Regions from separate parts of the Paenibacillus sp. FSL E2-0177 genome, predicted to be linked through region 2. Evidence: a T-box and tRNA genes for the amino acid it is inferred to sense, from the RefSeq annotation. Region 2 holds a T-box; the other holds one or more tRNA genes.
What was found. The T-box of region 2 lies ahead of pheS (phenylalanine--tRNA ligase subunit alpha). A T-box ahead of a tRNA ligase gene usually reads a tRNA of that ligase, here a tRNA-Phe.
Positions count from the first base shown of each region.

Region 1: it has a tRNA-Phe gene. The T-box ahead of pheS (phenylalanine--tRNA ligase subunit alpha) is inferred to sense a tRNA for this amino acid. The anticodon was not compared.

Region 1 covers NZ_CP150307.1:6,032,774-6,038,953, forward strand. Annotated here, with positions in the region: gene MHI25_RS26755 (BMP family ABC transporter substrate-binding protein) at 1-33, opposite strand, end outside; gene MHI25_RS26760 (AraC family transcriptional regulator) at 361-1,116, shown strand; tRNA gene MHI25_RS26765 (tRNA-Leu) at 1,252-1,330, opposite strand; tRNA gene MHI25_RS26770 (tRNA-Cys) at 1,345-1,418, opposite strand; tRNA gene MHI25_RS26775 (tRNA-Gly) at 1,428-1,502, opposite strand; tRNA gene MHI25_RS26780 (tRNA-Gln) at 1,509-1,583, opposite strand; tRNA gene MHI25_RS26785 (tRNA-His) at 1,603-1,678, opposite strand; tRNA gene MHI25_RS26790 (tRNA-His) at 1,722-1,797, opposite strand; tRNA gene MHI25_RS26795 (tRNA-Trp) at 1,821-1,894, opposite strand; tRNA gene MHI25_RS26800 (tRNA-Tyr) at 1,901-1,986, opposite strand; tRNA gene MHI25_RS26805 (tRNA-Thr) at 1,992-2,067, opposite strand; tRNA gene MHI25_RS26810 (tRNA-Phe) at 2,096-2,171, opposite strand; tRNA gene MHI25_RS26815 (tRNA-Asp) at 2,182-2,259, opposite strand; tRNA gene MHI25_RS26820 (tRNA-Met) at 2,285-2,361, opposite strand; tRNA gene MHI25_RS26825 (tRNA-Val) at 2,379-2,454, opposite strand; tRNA gene MHI25_RS26830 (tRNA-Glu) at 2,510-2,584, opposite strand; tRNA gene MHI25_RS26835 (tRNA-Ser) at 2,603-2,695, opposite strand; tRNA gene MHI25_RS26840 (tRNA-Asn) at 2,699-2,774, opposite strand; rRNA gene MHI25_RS26845 (23S ribosomal RNA) at 2,835-5,761, opposite strand; rRNA gene MHI25_RS26850 (16S ribosomal RNA) at 5,994-6,180, opposite strand, start outside.
Region 2 covers NZ_CP150307.1:1,928,856-1,935,035, reverse strand. Annotated here, with positions in the region: gene MHI25_RS08460 (hypothetical protein) at 1-1,148, opposite strand, end outside; gene pheT (phenylalanine--tRNA ligase subunit beta) at 1,348-3,792, opposite strand; gene pheS (phenylalanine--tRNA ligase subunit alpha) at 3,911-4,945, opposite strand; T-box leader at 5,006-5,291, opposite strand; gene MHI25_RS08445 (hypothetical protein) at 5,557-6,180, shown strand, end outside.

The DNA of each region.
Region 1 (6,180 bases), 2.8 Mb from region 2:
TAATAACAACAAAGAAAGAACTTTTTTATTCATTACTCTATTCCACCCCTAATTTTAGTTGGTTAGTAATCCGCAGAATCCCATCTTCACCCATTGTATAATTCACGGTTCAAATGGAAATTCTCTTTTTTCCAAATAAAGTATCATTAAAAGTAATAAACTTAACGTTTAGGCTCAAAAATAGCAATAAAAATACCATTATTATTAATAATCCGCTTTATTTCCGAACGAGATGGCCAGTCAGGTTGCGAACTTTCGGATTTATTGATACGATCATAACAAATATTATTAAAAATAATTATATGATTTCGGTCATTGTTTTGTACGATTCGGCTAAAACATAAGTATTGGAGGATCATCATGGATCGTGTTCTATATATTGTAAGTGCCACACATGAGCTAAATACTTATATCCCTCCACACCAGCATGAATGCTACGAACTAGTCTATTATTTACAGGGGGTAGGGACAACCAATGTTGGCCCACGAAGTTACCATTTTCGCTCCTCTTCTTTCGCGCTTGTGCCACCCAATCATAAACATGACGAGCACCACCGTGAGGATGCAAATGTATTATTTGTAGGCTTCCACTCAGAACACCCTAATATGAGTAATCTGCTCGGCGTATATGAAGATGATAAAGATCAGACCGTTCTTCAAATCCTGCTGCGAATGAAAGCAGAGTTTACACGCAAGCAAGACGGATTCTCTGAGCTTCTAAACCTACAAATGAGCGAGATTACCGTCCATCTTATGAGGCTTCTTAGTGCCTCTGGATATCAATCCCCAACAGAAGATCGAGTACAATATGTCCTTAATTATATGAATGAGCATTATCGCCATAAATTGTCCGTCGAAACACTATCAGAAATGTCCGGATATAGTTACGATCGTTTTCGCCATCTATTTAAAGAACGTTTCGGGTCTTCACCCCTGCGGTATTTGCTGTTAAAACGCCTGGATTATGCAAAATCTCTATTACGTCATACTCAGATGCAAATCTCTGAAGTATCTGCTGCTGCAGGTTTTGTGAACGATGCCCAATTCTGCAATATGTTCAAACGAGAAATAGGTCTTACCCCGCGAGCATTCCGCATTAATAATCAATCAGGTTAATCACTAATCAGATTAAAAAAAGCCGTTGAAATAGAGAAACTCTCTATTCAACGGCTTACTGCTGTAAACCCAAGGACATAAAGAAAAAGGTTTGTAAGATTGCTTATAAAAGCATTCTTACAAACCTTTTTAAGATACCGGCGAGAGGACTCGAACCTCCACGGTTTCCCACTCGATTTTGAGTCGAGCGCGTCTGCCATTCCGCCACGCCGGCACATATGAACTAAATGGAGGCGCCACCCAGATTTGAACTGGGGATAAAGCTTTTGCAGAGCTTTGCCTTACCACTTGGCTATGGCGCCATGAAAACTTGGAGCGGACGACGGGAATCGAACCCGCGACCCTCGCCTTGGCAAGGCGATGCTCTACCGCTGAGCCACGTCCGCATAAAATGGCTGGGGATATAGGATTCGAACCTATGAGTGACGGAGTCAAAGTCCGTTGCCTTACCGCTTGGCTAATCCCCAATAACATTTTAAAGTAAAATGGGGCGACTGATGGGTCTCGAACCCACGAATGCCGGAACCACAATCCGGTGCGTTAACCCCTTCGCCACAGTCGCCATATTAAGTTGATATTGTTGCCATTATTCATTTTAAAGTAAATGGGGCGGCCGATGGGTCTCGAACCCACGAATGCCGGAACCACAATCCGGTGCGTTAACCCCTTCGCCACGGCCGCCATATTAAACTTTAGAAAGAACTTGGCAGGGGCAGCAGGAATTGAACCCACACCAACGGTTTTGGAGACCGTTGTTCTACCTTTAAACTATGCCCCTAAAAACTGGTGGAGGATGATGGATTCGAACCACCGAACACTCACGTGAGCAGATTTACAGTCTGATGCGTTTGGCCACTTCGCTAATCCTCCAAGGATGGTGCCGGCGAGAGGACTTGAACCCCCAACCTACTGATTACAAGTCAGTTGCTCTACCAATTGAGCTACACCGGCATGGCACTCATTCTTTTGTGATGATAAATGGTGGCTCGGGACGGAATCGAACCGCCGACACGAGGATTTTCAGTCCTCTGCTCTACCGACTGAGCTACCGAGCCATGATGAAAATGGCGGAACCGACGGGATTCGAACCCGCGATCTCCTGCGTGACAGGCAGGCATGTTAGGCCAACTACACCACGGTTCCAAAAGATATAATTGCTTAAGTTAATTGGTTGCGGGGGCAGGATTTGAACCTGCGGCCTTCGGGTTATGAGCCCGACGAGCTACCGGGCTGCTCCACCCCGCGTCAGTAAGAAAGTGTTATGGTGGAGGCTGAGGGGATCGAACCCCCGACCCTCTGCTTGTAAGGCAGATGCTCTCCCAGCTGAGCTAAGCCTCCATAAACAACAATTGTTATTGTACCAAAGTCCACTAGGATAAATCAAGTGAAGATTTGGTGACCCGTATGGGATTCGAACCCATGTTACCTCCGTGAAAGGGAGGTGTCTTAACCCCTTGACCAACGGGCCATACTAATTAAAAATTTGTGGCGGAGAGAGAGGGATTCGAACCCTCGAGACGCTTGTGGCGCCTACACGATTTCCAATCGTGCTCCTTCGGCCAAACTCGGACACCTCTCCATATGGCTCCCCGAACAGGACTCGAACCTGTGACAACTCGATTAACAGTCGAGTGCTCTACCAACTGAGCTATCAGGGAATATTCATACCAGGCTTGATGCCTGAAAACTGAATCCGAAACGAATTTGCATTCTAAGTATAGGATAAGCCCTCGACCGATTAGTATTGGTCAGCTCCATGCATTGCTGCACTTCCACCTCCAACCTATCTACCTCGTCGTCTTCAAGGGGTCTTACTAATTGGGAAATCTCATCTTGAGGGGGGCTTCACGCTTAGATGCTTTCAGCGCTTATCCCGTCCGTACGTAGCTACCCAGCCATGCTCCTGGCGGAACAACTGGTGCACCAGCGGTACGTCCATCCCGGTCCTCTCGTACTAAGGACAGCTCCTCTCAAATTTCCTGCGCCCACGACAGATAGGGACCGAACTGTCTCACGACGTTCTGAACCCAGCTCGCGTACCGCTTTAATGGGCGAACAGCCCAACCCTTGGGACCTACTTCAGCCCCAGGATGCGATGAGCCGACATCGAGGTGCCAAACCTCCCCGTCGATGTGGACTCTTGGGGGAGATAAGCCTGTTATCCCCAGGGTAGCTTTTATCCGTTGAGCGATGGCCCTTCCATGCGGTACCACCGGATCACTAAGTCCGACTTTCGTCCCTGCTCGACTTGTAGGTCTCGCAGTCAAGCTCCCTTATGCCTTTGCACTCTGCGAATGATTTCCAACCATTCTGAGGGAACCTTGGAACGCCTCCGTTACTCTTTAGGAGGCGACCGCCCCAGTCAAACTGCCCGCCTGACACGGTCCCCGTACCCGGTAAGGGTACTAGGTTAGAACCTAGATACGATCAGGGTGGTATCCCAACGGCGCCTCCACCGAAGCTTGCGCTCCGATTTCTACGGCTCCCACCTATCCTGTACAGATCGTACCCAAATTCAATATCAAGCTGCAGTAAAGCTCCATGGGGTCTTTCCGTCTTGTCGCGGGTAACCTGCATCTTCACAGGTATTAAAATTTCACCGGATCTCTCGTTGAGACAGCGCCCAAGTCGTTACGCCATTCGTGCGGGTCAGAATTTACCTGACAAGGAATTTCGCTACCTTAGGACCGTTATAGTTACGGCCGCCGTTTACTGGGGCTTCGGTTCATAGCTTCGGGTTACCCCTAACCACTCCCCTTAACCTTCCAGCACCGGGCAGGCGTCAGCCCGTATACTTCGCCTTGCGGCTTCGCACAGACCTGTGTTTTTGCTAAACAGTCGCTTGGGCCTTTTCACTGCGGCCCCCTCGTGCTATTCACACTACCGGGGCACCCCTTCTCCCGAAGTTACGGGGTCATTTTGCCGAGTTCCTTAACGAGAGTTCTTCCGCGCGCCTTAGAATTCTCTTCTCGCCTACCTGTGTCGGTTTGCGGTACGGGCACCTTCTCCTGGCTAGAGGCTTTTCTTGGCAGTGTGAGATCATGACCTTCGCTACTATAATTTTCGCTCCCCATCACAGCCCAGCCTTATCGATGTGCGGATTTGCCTACACATCAGCCTCACTGCTTAGACGGACATCCATCAGTCCGCGTCACTACCCTCCTGCGTCACCCCATCGCTCATAGCGGATTACGGTGGTACAGTAATTTCAAACTGTTGTCCTTCGACTACGCCTTTCGGCCTCGCCTTAGGTCCCGACTTACCCTGAGCGGACGAGCCTTCCTCAGGAAACCTTGGGCTTTCGGCGGATCAGATTCTCACTGATCTTTTCGTTACTCATACCGGCATTCTCACTTGTGTAGTGTCCAGCGCTCTTTTCAGTACACCTTCAACCCCTACACAACGCTCCCCTACCCCAGATACATACGTATCTAGCCATAGCTTCGGTGGTGTGTTTAGCCCCGTTACATTTTCGGCGCAGAGTCACTCGACCAGTGAGCTATTACGCACTCTTTCAATGGTGGCTGCTTCTAAGCCAACATCCTGGTTGTCTGTGCAACTCCACATCCTTTCCCACTTAACACACACTTGGGGACCTTAGCTGATGGTCTGGGCTGTTTCCCTTTTGACAATGGATCTTAGCACTCACTGTCTGACTCCCGGCAATAAGTATATGGCATTCGGAGTTTGACTGAGCTTGGTAATCCTTGCGGACCCCGCACCCAATCAGTGCTCTACCTCCACTACTCTTATACCGAGGCTAGCCCTAAAGCTATTTCGGGGAGAACCAGCTATCTCCGAGTTCGATTGGAATTTCTCCGCTACCCCCACCTCATCCCCGCACTTTTCAACGTACGTGGGTTCGGGCCTCCAGTGCGTGTTACCGCACCTTCACCCTGGACAGGGGTAGATCACACGGTTTCGGGTCTACGTCCACATACTAATTCGCCCTATTCAGACTCGCTTTCGCTGCGGCTCCACCTTCTCGGCTTAACCTTGCATGTTAAACGTAACTCGCCGGTTCATTCTACAAAAGGCACGCCATCACCCATTAATAGGGCTCTGACTTTTTGTAAGCACACGGTTTCAGGTTCTATTTCACTCCCCTTCCGGGGTGCTTTTCACCTTTCCCTCACGGTACTGTTTCACTATCGGTCGCCAGGTAGTATTTAGCCTTAGCAGATGGTCCTGCTGGATTCATACGGGGTTTCACGTGCCCCGCACTACTCGGGATCCGTCTCGGAGAGAATACAGTTTAGGCTACAGGGCTTTTACCTCTATCGCGGGCCTTTCCAGACCTCTTCACCTACCATATTCCTTTGTAACTCCATGTGAGACGTCCCACAACCCCTAAGAGCAAGCTCTTAGGTTTAGGCTGTTCCGCGTTCGCTCGCCGCTACTGACGGAATCACTATTGTTTTCTCTTCCTCAGGGTACTTAGATGTTTCAGTTCCCCTGGTCTGCCTCTACATTTCCTATGTATTCAGAAATGAGTAACTGCGAATTACCACAGCTGGGTTTCCCCATTCGGACACCCCCGGATCAAAGCTTGCTTACAGCTCCCCGAGGCAGTTTCGTTGTTCGCCACGTCCTTCGTCGGCTCCTGGCGCCTAGGCATCCTCCGTGTGCTCTTATTAGCTTAACCTTGATTCTTCCGAAGAAAAATCTCACTAATAACATTTACTTGTTTACACAAGTTGCTAAAAGATGTTCTAAAACGCAAATTCGTTTCGGTATCCAGTTTTCAAGGATCAAGTCTTACTTGAGAGCTTAAACTCTCAAAACTGAGCAACGAGTGAGTAACAGGCCTAAACCTGAGTTTTGGAAGCTTAGCTTCCGATTTGAATGTTCTCATTGCAGAGAACGATTCTCCATAGAAAGGAGGTGATCCAGCCGCACCTTCCGATACGGCTACCTTGTTACGACTTCACCCCAATCATCTACCCCACCTTCGGCGGCTGGCTCCCTTGCGGGTTACCCCACCGACTTCGGGTGTTGTAAACTCTCGTGGTGTGACGGGCGGTGTGTACAAGACCCGGGAACGTATTCACCGCGGCATGCTGA
Region 2 (6,180 bases):
TGTTCTTCACGTTTAACAATCGCTTCATATTGTCCAAGAAGCGTCTGTCTTGCATCTCGTTCACTCTTAAGACTGGCTTCAGCCGCACGTAATCTGGACTGAAGTTGCCCTGTCCCACCACGAAGCTCAGCCAGCTGTTTTTCCAGCTCTTGAATATTTTGCTTATGTCTATGCTCTTGAGTGCCTTGTGACTGCCGCAGTTCCTTATTCTTGGTTTGTTCCCGCTGCAGTGCTTCACGTTCTTCCGCCAGCTCTTTGCCCAACTTCGCTTTGGTACTCTCAAGCTCTTTACCTAAGGTCAACTTGGTATCTTCAAGCTCCTTACCTAACGTCAACTTGGTATCCTCAAGCTCCTTACCCAGCGTCAATCTGGTATCTTCGAGTTCTTTACCTAATGTAGACTTGGTAACCTCAAGCTCTTCCTCCAGTGTTGACTTGGTCTCGGTCAGCTCAAGCTGCAGAGCAGACAGCGTGTCTGTCTTCTCCTTGGTCAGCGTCTCCCGGATGTTCTCCAGCTCTTGCAGATGAGCAGCCTTCTGCTCCTCCAGCTGCTGCAAGCGGATGGCTTCCGCCTTCGCCAGTTCCTGCCGCTGGTGTTCACGACTAGCTGCCTGCTCTTCTTCGTAGCTTGTCCGCAGTGCTTGCAGCTCTATCTCGCGCTCAAGCAATTCTTCTTCCAGCTTCTTGCGTGCAGCTTCCACAGCTTGCACTGCCTCCTGAAGCTGTTCCGCATGTACCTTGCGTTCATTCTCCTGAATCTCCAAATGCCGCTTACGTTCTTCCTCCGCAGCAGCAATCAGTCGCCCAGCCTCTTCTTTGGCCGCAGCTTCAAGTCGCTCGAATTCTTCTTGCCGCTCCCGCTGTACCTCCAGCAGGCGAGATACTTCCAATCGCAGTTCACTGCGTTCACCTGTCATCATGTTTAGTTCATTTTTGAAGTCCTGAACCTGAATAGCCTGCTCCGCCATATGTACAGCTGCAAGCACCGCTATACGCGGTGTGTCCAGTCTGGTGTGAGATTTAGAAATCGTGCGCATATGTTCATCAACATAACGGGCCACTTGTTTCATATATTCAGTACTGCTTCCGACGAGTTTATAGGAAGTTCCGTATATCTCCACGGCGACACGTGTCCGGTCCATAGCCACAGTTGTGCCCTCCTTTGTATGTGTGCGGATTCTAAGCTAGTTTCACTTCTTCTATTGTAGCTTTTTTGGTAAGCATTTGGCAAAATCCCTAATATTCAATAGATTATGGCTGATATTCTCCGCTTTGCACTCTACCTAGAAAAAGCCGCAGCGAATCTCAGTTTCTAAATGGATTCGCTGCGGCTTTACACAATTCCTGCTACTTTCTTAATTCTGCACCAAAAGTTTGTTGAAGAGATGCTAATACCTTCTCATGCACCTCTCCTACTTCCTCATCAGTCAGTGTATGTTCACTATGACGATACAGCAGTGAGATCGCGATGCTCTTCTTTCCATTCTCCAGCTTACCACCAGTATAAACGTCAAATACCTGTACGGACTGGAGCAAAGAACCTCCGTTATCGCGGATGGAAGCTAGCAGATCGCCCGCTGGTACAGCGGAATCCACGACCACAGCAATATCCCGCTCCATTCCTGGGAAACGCGGAAGCTCATTATATTGCAAACGGCTTTGCGCACTTTCATATAACGGCTGCAATAAAATTTCTGCCGCATAAGTATCCACCAGATCCAGCTGTCTTTGCAGATCCGGATGAATCTGTCCCATCGTTCCGATCTTCACACGACCCTCGTTTCCGAGTAAATATACCGACGCGGAACGCCCAGGATGATATCCTTCTGGACTATCTCCTACATAGACGATTTTATCGGTCAGCCCTAAATGAGCAAATACCGTTTCCAGCGCACCCTTCAAATCAAAGAAGTCCACAGGCTGTGCCGAAACATTCCATTGCTTCACTGTTAAGCTTCCGCTAAGCAGCAGCCCCAGCACCGGCAGTTCGCGTGGCTGACGAGTCAACTGTTCTTCATCCGTGAAGAAGACGTTGCCGATTTCAAACAATGCCAAGTCGCTTTGACGACGATTGGTATTGTAGCTGGCAATATCCAAGAGTTGTGGTAGAAGGCTGGTACGCAGTACGCTGCGTTCTTCACTCATCGGCATAGCCAGCTTCACCGCTACTGCTCCTTCTGATAACTCAGGGAACATTGTGCTTTGTTGCGGCTGGATGAAGGAGTAACCCATCACCTCTTGGTAACCGCCATGTGACAATAGGCGACGCAGTTCACGACGGAGCGCTTGCTTGTGAGTTAGTGCTCCTGGCGTTGTAATTCCTTCAATTAGAGTCGTTGGAATATTGTCATACCCGTACAGGCGGGCAATTTCTTCAATAAGATCAACATCATAGCTGATATCGCCACGTCTGGTTGGGACTTGAACTTCAATCAGCCCTTGTGCGGTATCTCCACATTTGAAATGTAGACGGCCAAACAATGTCTTCACTTCCAACAAGGACAAATCCGTTCCCAGATAACGATTCAGTTTCTCTAAGGACAAGGTGAGAACCTTCTCTTGAACAGCGTCAGTTCCTGCTTGCACGATGCCTTCATGGACCGATCCGCCAGCATAACGTGCAATCAGTACGGCTGCACGGTTCAATGCAGGAATAACTGCACTTGGATCCACTTCCTTCTCGAAACGAAGGGAGGCTTCAGAGCGAAGTCCCAATTGACGCGAGGTTTTACGGATCGTTCCTCCATCAAACTTAGCAGATTCCAGAACAAGGTTTACCGTCTCAGCAGTAACCTCTGTATCCCGTCCACCCATTACCCCGGCCAGACCTACAGCTTTTACTCCATCAGCGATAACGAGCATTTGCGGCTCTAGCTTACGCTCTTGACCGTCAAGTGTAACCAAAACTTCACCTTCATGGGCAAGACGAACGCCGAGTTCTCCACCTTGTACTTTATCTGCATCAAAAGCATGCAGCGGCTGTCCATATTCCAGCATCACATAATTGGTAATGTCCACAATATTATTAATTGGACGAACCCCAGCAGCCATCAGACGATTCTGAATCCACAGCGGTGATGGTGCAGGTTTAACACCTGCAATATAACGAACTGCATAATGGCTGCAGTATTCTTCATCTTCAATCTTGACGGAAATGGAATCCGCAGCAGGACCACTGATCTCAATCATTTCGCTTTTTGGATCAGGTAATTTAACTTCACGCCCAAGAATTGCACTTACTTCATAAGCAGCACCAATCATGCTGAGGCAATCTGAACGGTTCGGAGTCAGATCGAATTCCAGAATCTCGTCATCTAAGCCGAGGACTTTGGAAATATCCTGACCAATCTCTGTCCCTTCAGGCAGCACAAGAATACCTTCTTGTTGCTCTTTTGGAAGCAATTTATCATTCAGTCCCAATTCTTTGGCCGAACAGATCATTCCTTGCGACAGGACACCGCGCAGCTTGGCTTTTTTGATATCCAGTCCTGGCAGCTTTGCGCCAACCATTGCTACAGGTACAGTTTGACCTGCAGCTACATTTTTTGCGCCGCAAACGATTTGTAGCTCCTCATCTTGGCCCACATCCACGATACATACGTTCAGCTTGTCTGCATCAGGATGTTTTTCCTTTGATTTCACATAGCCGGTTACGATGCCGGAAATGCCTTTATTGCGGCGCTCTACGCCGTCAATCTCAATGCCGGCAGCGGTAATCTTCTCCGCTAGCTGTTCGGCGGTTACTCCTTCAATCGATGTATAATCAGCCAACCATCCGGTTGATACTTTCATATCCGCTCACTTCCTTTATGTTTCAGATGTATTTATTTCACTGTCGTTCGCGCTGCTTCCTGTGGGAGAACGCTCCAAAGCCATTCTCCGCCACTATCAGCCAGCGCGCCCACAAAAACTAAACGCCCTTGAATTGCTTCACAAAACTCATGTCATTACTATAGAAATGTCGGATGTCATCGATGCCGTATTTAAGCATTGCAATCCGCTCTACACCCATTCCGAAAGCGAAGCCGCTGTACTCAGCAGGATCATAGCCACCCATTTTCAGTACATTTGGATGCACCATACCTGCGCCAAGGATTTCTAACCATCCGCTTTGCTTGCATAGTCTGCAGCCATCGCCGCCACATTTGAAGCAGCTTACATCTACTTCAACACTTGGCTCAGTGAATGGGAAAAAGCTCGGACGAAGACGAATGCCTGTATTCGGTCCAAACATCTCCTGCACAAATTGTTGCAGGGTGCCCTTCAGATCACTCATTCGAATGTTACTTCCAATGACCAAACCTTCGATTTGGTGGAACTGGAAGGAATGCGTTGCATCATCATCATCACGGCGGAATACTTTACCCGGGCAGATGATTTTTACCGGAGCTTCACCGTTCATAGCCTGCATAGTACGAATCTGTACCGGCGAGGTTTGTGTGCGCATTAACAGGTCATCCGTTAAATAGAAAGAATCCTGCATATCACGTGCCGGGTGATTCTTAGGCAAATTTAGAGCTTCAAAGTTATAATAATCGGTCTCTACTTCCGGACCTTCAGCTACACGGTAGCCCATGCCGATAAAAATATCCTCAATCTCCTGTACGACTCTGCTAAGCGGGTGAATGCCCCCTTGCTGCATACGGCGACCCGGTAAGGTTACGTCTACTTTTTCAGCCTGCAGACGTTGCTGGGTTTCCTGCTCTTGAAAAGCCTCTTGCTTCGCGCCGATAATCTCCTCAATAGCACTGCGAACCTGATTCGCTACTTGCCCGATTACCGGACGTTCCTCAGCACTAAGTCCTCCCATACCGCGCAGAACCTCTGTAAGCTCACCTTTTTTACCGAGATACTTCACTCTTAGATCATTTAGTACCTGCGGATCCATAACCTCCTGCAGCTTAGCCAGCGCTTCAACCTTCAATGCTTCCAACTTCTCTTTCATGGCCGTGTACAGCCCCCTTCAATCATTGTCTAGTTCAACAAAAAAAGGCCTTTCCTCCCGGTAAGGGACGAAAAGACCGTGGTACCACCCTTGTTAGACAAGCTGATCTGTTCCCCTTAAGAGCTTCATTCCCTCTTTTGGCTGGACAGATACCTATCTCACTTTATACAGAAATAACGGTCTGTGACCGGTATCCCCTACCCTTCCCTATTAGACAGCTTAAGGAATTCAGGGAACTGCTCCGGAGTGAACTTCCACAGCTCTGCTTCTTAGAAACGCTCTCAATCCGCGGCGTCTCCTCCCTGTAAGTCAGGCACTGTGTACTCTTCTCCATCACTGCATTTCACAATTCATGCTAATTGTCAGGTATCTCTTTACTACAAGAGATATGTCTCTTTATTATATGCAAAATCTGTCGTTTTGACAAGCTGGACAAAATTAGGCTAATTTTTATCTTCTTTTAAGCTGGCTTTAAGCTTCAGAGCCATTTTTCCAACTTTTTTTCAGCTAACATTCAGCGGGGCTTGATAATTTCCATTACTAGGAAGGCTTGCTTATCCACTCAAATGCACCTTCGCAGACTATTAACTATCCTATTGGGAGGAAATCAAATGCATGTACGGAGAATAAAAGTAGCCGCGGTGCTGCTAAGCACAGCTGTACTTAGCCAATCTGCAGCGTATGGAGTTCATGCCGCTTCGGCCGGGACTACATCCCCCAAAGTAGCAACAACAGCTACTGTATCCGCTCTGGATAAACTAGGCTCCATAGCCTTGAAGACTAACATCAGCGCAAAGCTGACGGATGTCAGCTTATTAACTCAGGATGGCGGAAATATTCTCACATACACACTCAGCTACTCTAATGGAAGCAACGCTAGCCTCAATCTGGTGGACTTTTTCTCCAAAGTAACTACTAGCGGTGGTACAGTTATTCAAGGAAGCCCTATTACCAGCAGTGCAACCATCAAATCTATTGCCGCGAAAAGCAGTCAATCTATCACCTACTATGTAAACATCGGCAAATCCACCTCTTTAAACGGGGTCAAAATTTCATTGTACGGATGGGACTTCAACACCACCGATTATCAAAAAAAGCTAGGGAACTTCACCGTACCAACAGGATATTCACAAGCTGTCGCCAGAGGGCAGAGTAAAAAGATCACCCTAAACAATCTCCCTGTAACCACCAAGGCAGAGAGCCTGCAAATTTATAAATATAACGGTAAGGTCTAT